2 regions of the Syntrophothermus lipocalidus DSM 12680 genome follow, and region 1 is predicted to be linked to the other one. Evidence: riboswitches for the same ligand, from Rfam matches in the RefSeq annotation. Region 1 holds a riboswitch; the other holds the start of a gene.

The links. Region 1 has a riboswitch for thiamine pyrophosphate ahead of thiM (hydroxyethylthiazole kinase). Riboswitches for the same ligand answer to the same signal wherever they lie in the genome.
Region 2: it holds a riboswitch for thiamine pyrophosphate, as region 1 does, so the genes downstream of both, thiD (bifunctional hydroxymethylpyrimidine kinase/phosphomethylpyrimidine kinase) here and thiM (hydroxyethylthiazole kinase) in region 1, are expected to answer to the same signal.

Annotation. Positions count from the first base shown of each region.
Region 1 is NC_014220.1:1,519,552-1,523,963, reverse strand. Features, by position in the region: gene SLIP_RS07275 (aspartate kinase) at 1-479, shown strand, start outside; gene thiL (thiamine-phosphate kinase) at 721-1,719, opposite strand; gene thiM (hydroxyethylthiazole kinase) at 1,762-2,562, opposite strand; TPP riboswitch at 2,618-2,729, opposite strand; gene cobO (cob(I)yrinic acid a,c-diamide adenosyltransferase) at 3,371-3,910, shown strand; gene SLIP_RS07255 (C-GCAxxG-C-C family protein) at 3,949-4,412, shown strand, end outside.
Region 2 is NC_014220.1:240,054-244,465, forward strand. Features, by position in the region: gene SLIP_RS01155 (HlyD family secretion protein) at 1-164, opposite strand, end outside; gene SLIP_RS01160 (YbaK/EbsC family protein) at 330-800, shown strand; gene SLIP_RS01165 (helix-turn-helix domain-containing protein) at 797-1,183, opposite strand; gene SLIP_RS12275 (Spo0E family sporulation regulatory protein-aspartic acid phosphatase) at 1,357-1,512, shown strand; gene rbr (rubrerythrin) at 1,722-2,255, opposite strand; TPP riboswitch at 2,469-2,567, shown strand; gene thiD (bifunctional hydroxymethylpyrimidine kinase/phosphomethylpyrimidine kinase) at 2,616-4,130, shown strand; gene thiC (phosphomethylpyrimidine synthase ThiC) at 4,173-4,412, shown strand, end outside.

The DNA.
Region 1 (4,412 bases):
GGAGAATAGTAACCGGTGTCGCTCACGATTTGAACGTAGCTAAACTCGCTTTATTCGATGTGCCTGATGTTCCAGGGATGGCAAAGACTATTTTTAAAGCTCTGGCCCAGCAGGGGATAAACGTGGACATGATAATTCAGAGCGCGACTCGCGACGAGCGCAATGACATATCATTTACTATTACCCGGGATGACCTGGCCCGGGCTTTGCCGGTGGTAGAAAAGGTAGCCGGCGAGATCGGGGCTAACGGGTTTACGTACGGTGAAGACGTAGCCAAAGTGTCGATAGTAGGAGCAGGGATGCAGAGCAATCCGGGAGTAGCTGCCAGCATGTTCGAGGCCCTAGCCGATGAGGGGATTAATATTCAGATGATCAGCACCTCAGAGATCAAGGTTTCCTGCATAATCGACGCCGATTCGGTGGAAAAGGCGGTAAATGCTTTACATGCCAAGTTCAGGCTGCACGAAATAGAGGAATAACGGTGTGGATAAGAGGGCTAGGAGAGACGGGCAAACACTACGGGGCTCGGGCTTATCCGTACCCGAACAAGCAGGCAGTTAACGTTGTTTCGGCTTTGTATGGCAGCCAGGAAATCGCCCCGATTTCTTGGGCTTTACTAAAATCGGAGCACAGGTTAGCCGGTTCCCCCGTTGTGGGCTTGGTTGCACTCTCCGTCGGGTTTAGTAGACTCGCTGATTGTTCTGAGGGGACGGCTACTCTTCAAAAATGGGAGTACCCGCCAGGAGTCAGCCGAGCTCTGACTCCCGATTTCTCGAGGAAAACCCCTTCCCCAGTCATCACCTCGCCGATCACATGGACGGGCACATCCAGTTTCTGACAAATCGTGCGTATGAGTTCCCATTCTCCTCGGCTGAACGTTAATACCAGTTCGTAGTCCTCGCCGCCGGTAAGGGCCATAGGCAAAGGGTCCTGACCGAGTTCGATTGCTACAGCTGCGGCGGCAGGAGATACAGGAATAGTCTCTGCCTTGATCAGTATCATCTTTTTGCTGGCGGTAGCGATAGTATTCAGCTCCTTCGCTAAGCCGTCACTTATGTCTTTCATGGCGTGGACTCTGCCGGTTGCGGCGAGTTCCTGGCCTGCCTCTACGCGGGGCTGAGGGCGGAGATGTCTGGTCAAAGCAAGTTCACGAGCAGGTGAACTGACTCTCGGCAACTCGTTTAGTAAAATAGCCAGCCCGGCAGCAGAACTGCCCAGCTCGCCGGTCACAGCTACCAGATCACCTTCAGCCGCTCCGGCCTGGGTTACCAAGTGCGCCGGATCTACCTCGCCCACCACCGTAAGGCTGACTACCAAACTCGAGGGGGAAGCCGTGATGTCCCCCCCGATAATGTCTACTCCATACCGTGAAGCGAGTTCCTCCATCCCGTCATAAAAAGCGTCGATATCTTCTACCTGCAAAGAGCTGGGTAGGCCCAGCGCAACCACAGCGTGTAAAGGTTTTCCTCCCATGGCGGCCACGTCACTAAGATTCACGGCCAGGGATTTGTAACCCAGATCACGGGCCGATATCTTTTCCCAGATGAAATGGGAACCTTCTACCAGCATATCGGTGGTTATCACCAACAGCTTATTGCCGCTAACCTCAACGACAGCGGCATCATCCCCTATGCCGAGCACTGTACGCTGGTTAACCGAGTTCAAGCGGTTCGTAATTCGTTGGATCAACCCGATTTCACCAATCTCATTGAGCTTCATCTCAAAATCTCCAAACCCGAGTACTTTGATCTATAAATTCTATCAGATGTACGCTATTTTGGCCAAATTGGTGACCTGATCCGGTTGGAGAGCAGCTATGGCATCGAGAAAGGCGGTTTTAAAACTTAACGGGCCCGAAGGGTTACTGTAGGCCGCCAGTTCAGCTGCTACGCCAAAACAGGCTAGAGCGGAGACTGACGCGGCAAAGGCATCTTCCGCTACTGCGGAGAAAGCAGCGACGGCGGTTGCGGCCATACAGCCCGTCCCGGTTATGCGGCCTAGGAACGGGTGACCGTTACTAACAGTCGCGGCACCCGAAGGAGAAAGGATTAAGTCGGTAGCTCCTGTCACCACCACTACTGCACCCAGACGTGCAGCAAGTTTCTGGCCGGCTTGAACCAGGTCACCGGTTACGTTCCCGGATTCCACACCACGAACCTCAGCTTCAAGACCGGCTATGGTACCTATTTCCCCCGCGTTGCCTTTGAGCACGGTTACACGTACTTCCTCGAGCAGCCGAAGGGTAGTTTGGGTTCGATAAGACGTAGCTCCGCACCCCACAGGGTCAAGTATAACCGGTATGCTTAGCTCGTTAGCTTTCTTTGCGGCTTTGAGCATAGAGTCGACGATCCTTTTGTTTAGAGTGCCGATGTTCAGGACCAAGGCCCCGGCTAGGGAAACCATTTCTTCAACTTCTTCCACCGCATCTGCCATTACCGGAAGCGCCCCTAACTGCAAGGCGATGTTGGCACAGTCATTAACCGAAACGTAGTTCGTGATGTGGTGAATCAAGGGGTTGATTTGGCGAACTTTTTCTAAGTGTTGACCGATACTGTTTGACACCACTACCTACCTCCTAAACAAAAATAAAAGCGGACCACGTAGGTCCACCTTAAAAACCAAAACCTGCACGCTTCCCTACGCTGGTATTATCCAGATCAGGTGCAAAGGGTCGCGGGCTTGCCGCCCGTATCTCAGCCCCGCTACCAGGAGCTCCCCTAGCGTCTGTTCTGCAGACGTGTATAGAGTTTATGTTTAAGCGCAACCGTCTTTTTTAAATTTATCGTGGGAAGGACGGGGAGTCAAGAGGGATTCGAGGGTAACTATAGTTTCCATCCCGTTACGGCATACTAAAATTGTGGACTCCGTGGTCAGTCGCTACATAGGAAGCGGCGTTTTCAGTGTTTAGCCGTGATACCGGTTGCGGCGTAAGGTCCCGCTCGTCATGAATACAACTTAGGTCCGGGTGTGGAACCATTGCAAGGCAATACAAACTAATCTATAATTTGATTATAAAAAATTAAAGAACAGAAATAGAATTCTCTTAGAGAAAGACATGTTATGTTTATGCGCTTTTTGTTGGCTGAGGGGGTGAGGCCACATCTCGCGATCCGCATCGTTTTGCATTCCCACTGTGCTGGTTTGTGCTGGCTATTGTAACTAACATTAGCTGCCCCGAACTTTTCAGTTCCGGTAGTCTTTCCAGTTTGATTCTTGATTAACGACCGATACCTGCTATTGATATATAAGTGCCGACGAAACACCGTTATGTACAGAGATGGAAACTGCTCGGGTTAACTCATAGTTTGGACCGGCACGGTGAGCGAATGTTATGGTCGTGGCGGTAGTGCATTCATAGGAGGGGACGCAGGTGACTGAAGGCAAGGAGGAAAAAAAGGGTTTAGTACTGGTCATAACCGGGGACGGGAAAGGTAAGACCACTTCGGCTCTTGGGCAAGCTGTGAGGGCTATGGGTCACGGGTTTAAGGTATTCTTCCTTCAGTTTATGAAGGGGAGGACCTACGGCGAACATATATGTGCGGAAAAATACCTGCCTAACCTGACGGTTCGCCAGTGTGGCTTGGAGAAGTTCGTTATCAAAGGTAAGGCAACTCCGGCCGACATCGAAGAGGCCCGGGAAGGGTTAGAAATGGCCCGGCAGGCTATGTTTTCTGGGGAGTACGACATGGTGATACTGGATGAGATCAACATCTGCATGGATTTTGGACTGATTCCGGTGGAAGAGGTAGTAGAACTGGTGAAGAATAAACCGCCTCAGTTAGACTTGGTTTTAACTGGAAGAAGAGCTCCAGCTGAGATCATCGAGCTGGCCGATACTGTAAGCGAAGTAAAAGAGATTAAACATGCTTATGCTAAAGGGATCAAAGCCAGGGCCGGGATTGAGTTCTGATTTTATGTATCCGGTTATTTTTTGGGGAGGCGAATATAATGAGCGAGGATCTGGTTCAAAAGGCTAAGGACAACGCGCGGCAGAATTTCCGCGAGGGTCTGAACTGCGCCGAATCAGTACTGAAGGCTATTCTGGACACAGGAGTTACCGATTTTCCACCTGAGGTAGTGGCTATGGCTACCGGTTTCGGAGGCGGAATGGGGCTTTCAGGCAACAACTGCGGGGCTCTTATCGGTGCAGTCATGGCAGTTGGAGCTGTCCACGGCCGCAAGAACCCGTTGGAAGGCGAGTTCCAGGAGAGGGTGGACCGGCTCTACGGAAACCCGGGACTATACCGTTTCTTCAACGGTCTTCCCCACGAGTTTAAAGCCAAGTTTCAATACCTCGATTGTGCTAAGCTGAATGAAAATTACCCAGAGTGGCAGGACAAGGAACGTTTCCGCCAGTGCATGAAGATGGTCATCGAAGCAGCAGGGATGGCTATGGAATACATCATCAAGGG
Region 2 (4,412 bases), 1.1 Mb from region 1:
TTACCGGTTACTTCCAACTCGGCGCCCCTGCTGGCCAGCAGTTTTTGCTCACGGTAATTGAGCCATCCAAAGGTCGTCAAGCTCAAAGCGAGCAATCCTACCGCTACGAGGGCGATGACGCGATAAGGGTTGTATGTACCGCGGTTTACAGGCCTCTGGTCCATGCCGTCTCCTCTCCCCGTATGTACTGACTGGTCAGTTTAATTTTAGGAAGTTTATTCCACGAAGTCAACCGGTTTTTGGTTTGCCCGGAGGCTAGTTTTTGCGAAGCATGTATAAAGGATGTATAATGTTTGCGTGAGTTGGGGAAGGGGAAAGGAGTAGAAATAATGGGGATCAAAGACGTGCGTGAGTATCTTCGGCAGTGGGATAGGGAGAAGGATATTTTGGAATTCGACACCTCGAGCGCTACGGTCGAGCTGGCTGCTCAGGCGGTAGGAGTAGAGCCGGCCCGGATTGCCAAGACCTTGGCTTTTAAAAACGGGGAAGGGGCTTTGCTGGTGGTCGCTGCGGGCGATGCTAGAGTCGACAACAAGAAATTCAAGCAGGAGTTCGGGTTCAAGCCCCACATGCTGAGCCCAGACGAGGCCTTGGCCCTGACCGGGCACCCGGTGGGCGGAGTCTGTCCGTTTGGACTGAAGCAGGACGTGCCTGTTTTCTGCGACGTGTCGCTCAAACGGTTTGATACGGTCTTTCCCGCCTGCGGCAGCAGCAACTCGGCCATCGAGCTCACCTGCGAGGAGCTCGACCTCTACTCGCGGAACGTGAGGTGGGTCGACGTGTGCAGGGGCTGGGCCTAACGCAGGGATTGAGCCGAGGTGTAGGCTAGGAGCAGCTTGACGATTTCTTTTATCAATTCGAGTTCCTGGGAAGAACAGCGGGCGAGGAGCTCCGTGAGCTCGGGGTCGGGTTTGCTGGAAGCAAAGTAGTGCGTGTGGCCCGGGTCGCCCACAGAAAGGATATTGTCGTTTTGGGCCCCGGTTAACAAATAATCGGGAGAGACGCGAAGACAGAAAACAAACCTCATGAAAACCGCAAGACTCATTACCCGTTCACCTCGCTCCAACTGACCGACATAGTAATCAGAAACCCCGATGATTTCGGCCAGTTGGCTGCGGGATAGCCCGAGTTTCTGCCTTTGTTCCCTTATTCTTCGACCGAGAGCTTTCAAATCCAATTGCATCGCAATCTCCGCAAAAATGTACTCAAAATAACTTTAACGGACTTGAGCGCCTATCTGAATAGGCAACGAGCTCATAAATAGAATTTGCTCTAAGCATATATTTCATGTACAATTTTGCTTTGAGACTAACTTGTCGTGTTCAAAATACCAGTTGGGGAGGATTAGGGTTGGACGTGAAAGAAAGAATCGAACTTGCGCGCACACTTCTCAATAATGCGGCCAGGATGAACGCTCGTAAGGAGCTGATTTACAGGCTCAGTCAGAAGGTTGACCAGTACGTGGTCGAGTACATGCGGAAGGAGTTGAAATCGGAGGACAAAAGCAACTAGGTTGCTGATTCGGGGACATGTGTGAAACCTTATGGCAAGGGGCGTTAAACAGGCAAGGAGTTTTGGAAACGGGCCGGTTAACGCCCCTCGACCGTCTGGGCAATCGAATTTTCGTCATCTCGCGAGATGCTACCCGGAGGCTTGCTTTTTGAAAGTCAACGATGAGGAAAAAGCGTGACCGGGAATTTTCCCGGTCACTTTCACGCTTTTTAGTAGTTGTCGCAGGCCGGCTCGTAGTAACCGCGGGGATGGGCGCAGGCCGGGCAGACTTCAGGCGGCTCAGGACCTTCGTGTACATACCCGCAGTTGCGGCAGCGCCAGCGGATGGGCTCATCGCGGCGGAACAGGGTTCCTTCATTAAGCCGCTTTAACAGGGCCAGGTACCGCTTTTCGTGCTCTTCTTCCACTTCCGCTATTTCCCGGAAGACATCGGCGATGTCGTCAAAGCCTTCTTCCCGGGCTATTTTCTCAAACTCTTTGTACATGGTGGTATGTTCGTAGTTTTCGCCTTTGGCCGCTTCCTCCAGGTTTTGGGCAGTAGTGCCTATGCCTTCGAGGAATTTGAACAACCGCTTGGCGTGCTCTTTTTCATTGTCGGCGGTTTCGAGGAAGATGCCGGCAATCTGTTCCAGTCCTTCTTTCTTGGCCTGGCTCGCGAAGTAGGTGTATTTGTTGCGGGCTTGGGACTCACCGGCAAAAGCTGCCCAGAGGTTGGCTTCGGTCTTCGATCCTTTCAATTCCATCCAGTTCGCCTCCTTTTGCTTAGTTTCTGTAAGTACCATTATCATACCAGTTATTTCTATAAAATGCGACTCCAATACATTCCTTGTCCATATTTTCAGTACCGGAATTTGCTTCGAGAACTTTTGCAGGGTGGCTTCTTTCCGATGCTTTAAACCGGTGGCGAAAATAAGCCTATAAGGTATAATCATTAATAACAGCAGCACATCGTGAGATTAACCCGGTGGGGGTGCCGACAAGGCTGAGAGGCATGATGCCAACCCTTAGAACCTGATCTGGGTAATGCCAGCGGAGGGAAACGGGGGACGAACATCACCAGGTGATGGTCAACCGCACTCTCTTCGGGGAGTGCTCGTTTATTTTTGGGGAAAGAGGTGGAGGCCATGACACCGGACGAGGTGCACAAAGTTCTTACCATAGCCGGTTCGGATTCGGGAGGCGGGGCAGGGATACAGGCGGACCTCAAGACTTTTGCGGCTTTAGGGGTCTACGGCACGAGTGTGATCACCGCGGTTACCGCTCAGAATACCTTGGGAGTTCAGGGCGTGGGTGGCATAGACCCGGCTCTGGTGGAACAGCAGATGGACAGCGTGTTCCTTGACATAAAAGTGGAGGCAGCCAAGACGGGGATGCTTTACGATGAGGGCATCATCCGGGCCGTGGCTAGAAAGCTGGGGGAACACCGGGTCAGAAATGTAGTTGTGGATCCGGTGATGGTTTCCACTACCGGACACCGGCTGCTCTTGCCGGAAGCGGAACGGGCCATGCGCGAGTTGATGATGCCGGCAGCCGACTTCGTCACTCCTAACCCGGATGAAGCGTCGGTCCTGTGGGGGGCTAGCATCCGTAAGGAAGCGGATCTGCACCAGGCGGCCCGGGCTATACGGGATATGGGAGCACGGTTCGTGATCATTACCGGGGTAAAGCGAGGGGAACGTTGTCTAGACCTGGCCTTCGACGGGCGGGAGTTTCGAGAACTGGAGGGTCCTTATATTCCTACTCCTAACACGCACGGGACCGGGTGCACTTATTCGGCAGCCCTGGCCTCGTTTCTGGCCTACGGGATGGAACCTTGGGAAGCGGCCCAGGCGGCCAAGGATTTTGTAACTACCGGGCTCCGCTATTCATACAGTCCGGGAAAAGGATCCGGGCCAGTCAATCACTCGGCTTTGTACTATCCGGGGACAGTGGCCGACCGGGCGGTGGCTCGGCTGCGCAGCCTGGTTTTTGCGAACTGGAGAAAAAGGCCCGAGCCGGGACGCGAGCCAGTCTTAAATCTCATCATAGGGAGCCCTTGGTGTAGCGGGCAGGACTACGCAGAGCTGGCTGAAAAGGCCATACGGATGGGAACCCGAGTCATTCAACTGAGGGAAAAGGAAAAGGATAGCAGGGAGATGATAGAAGTAGGTCTACGGGTAGCCCGATCCTGCCGGGAACACGGTGCGATCTTCATCGTCAATGACCGGGCAGATGTGGCTGTTGCCGTGGGAGCTGACGGCGTGCACTTGGGGCAGACTGATATTCCGCCCGAGGTCGCCCGAGCCATGATGGGCCCGGGCAAAATCGTTGGGGTATCGGTGAGTACCGTTGAGGAAGCCAGGGCGGCGATAGCGGCAGGAGCTGATTACCTGGGGTTGGGGCCGGTATTCGCGACGGCCAGCAAGCAGGACGCGGCTCCTCCCTGTGGTCTGGAAACGGTGCGGCAAGTGGCTAGCTTTTCTCCGGTGCCGGTGATAGCCATCGGGGGAATCACGCCTGAAAACGCGCGCGAAGTTCTCAATGCCGGGGCAGCGGGAGTTGCTGTTATTTCGGCGGTCTGGGACAGCCCGGATCCCTGGGACCAGATGCGGAGGTTCATAGAGATGATGCGGATTTGAGACAATTGAGACGCAGACGGACGCAGGATTGGAGGAATTGGAGTGACGCAGTTAGAAAAGGGAAGACAGGGAAAGATAACCCAAGAGATAGAATCGGTAGCAAAGGCCGAGGGGATTCATCCTGAGGTACTGCGGCAGCGAGTGGCTGAAGGGTTGGCGGTTATACCGGCCAATCCTAACCACCGGGGCTTGGTGCCTTGTGGTATCGGACTGGGCCTGCGCACAAAAGTGAATGCTAATATCGGCACATCGCCTGTGTTTCCCGATTGGCAGACTGAGGTA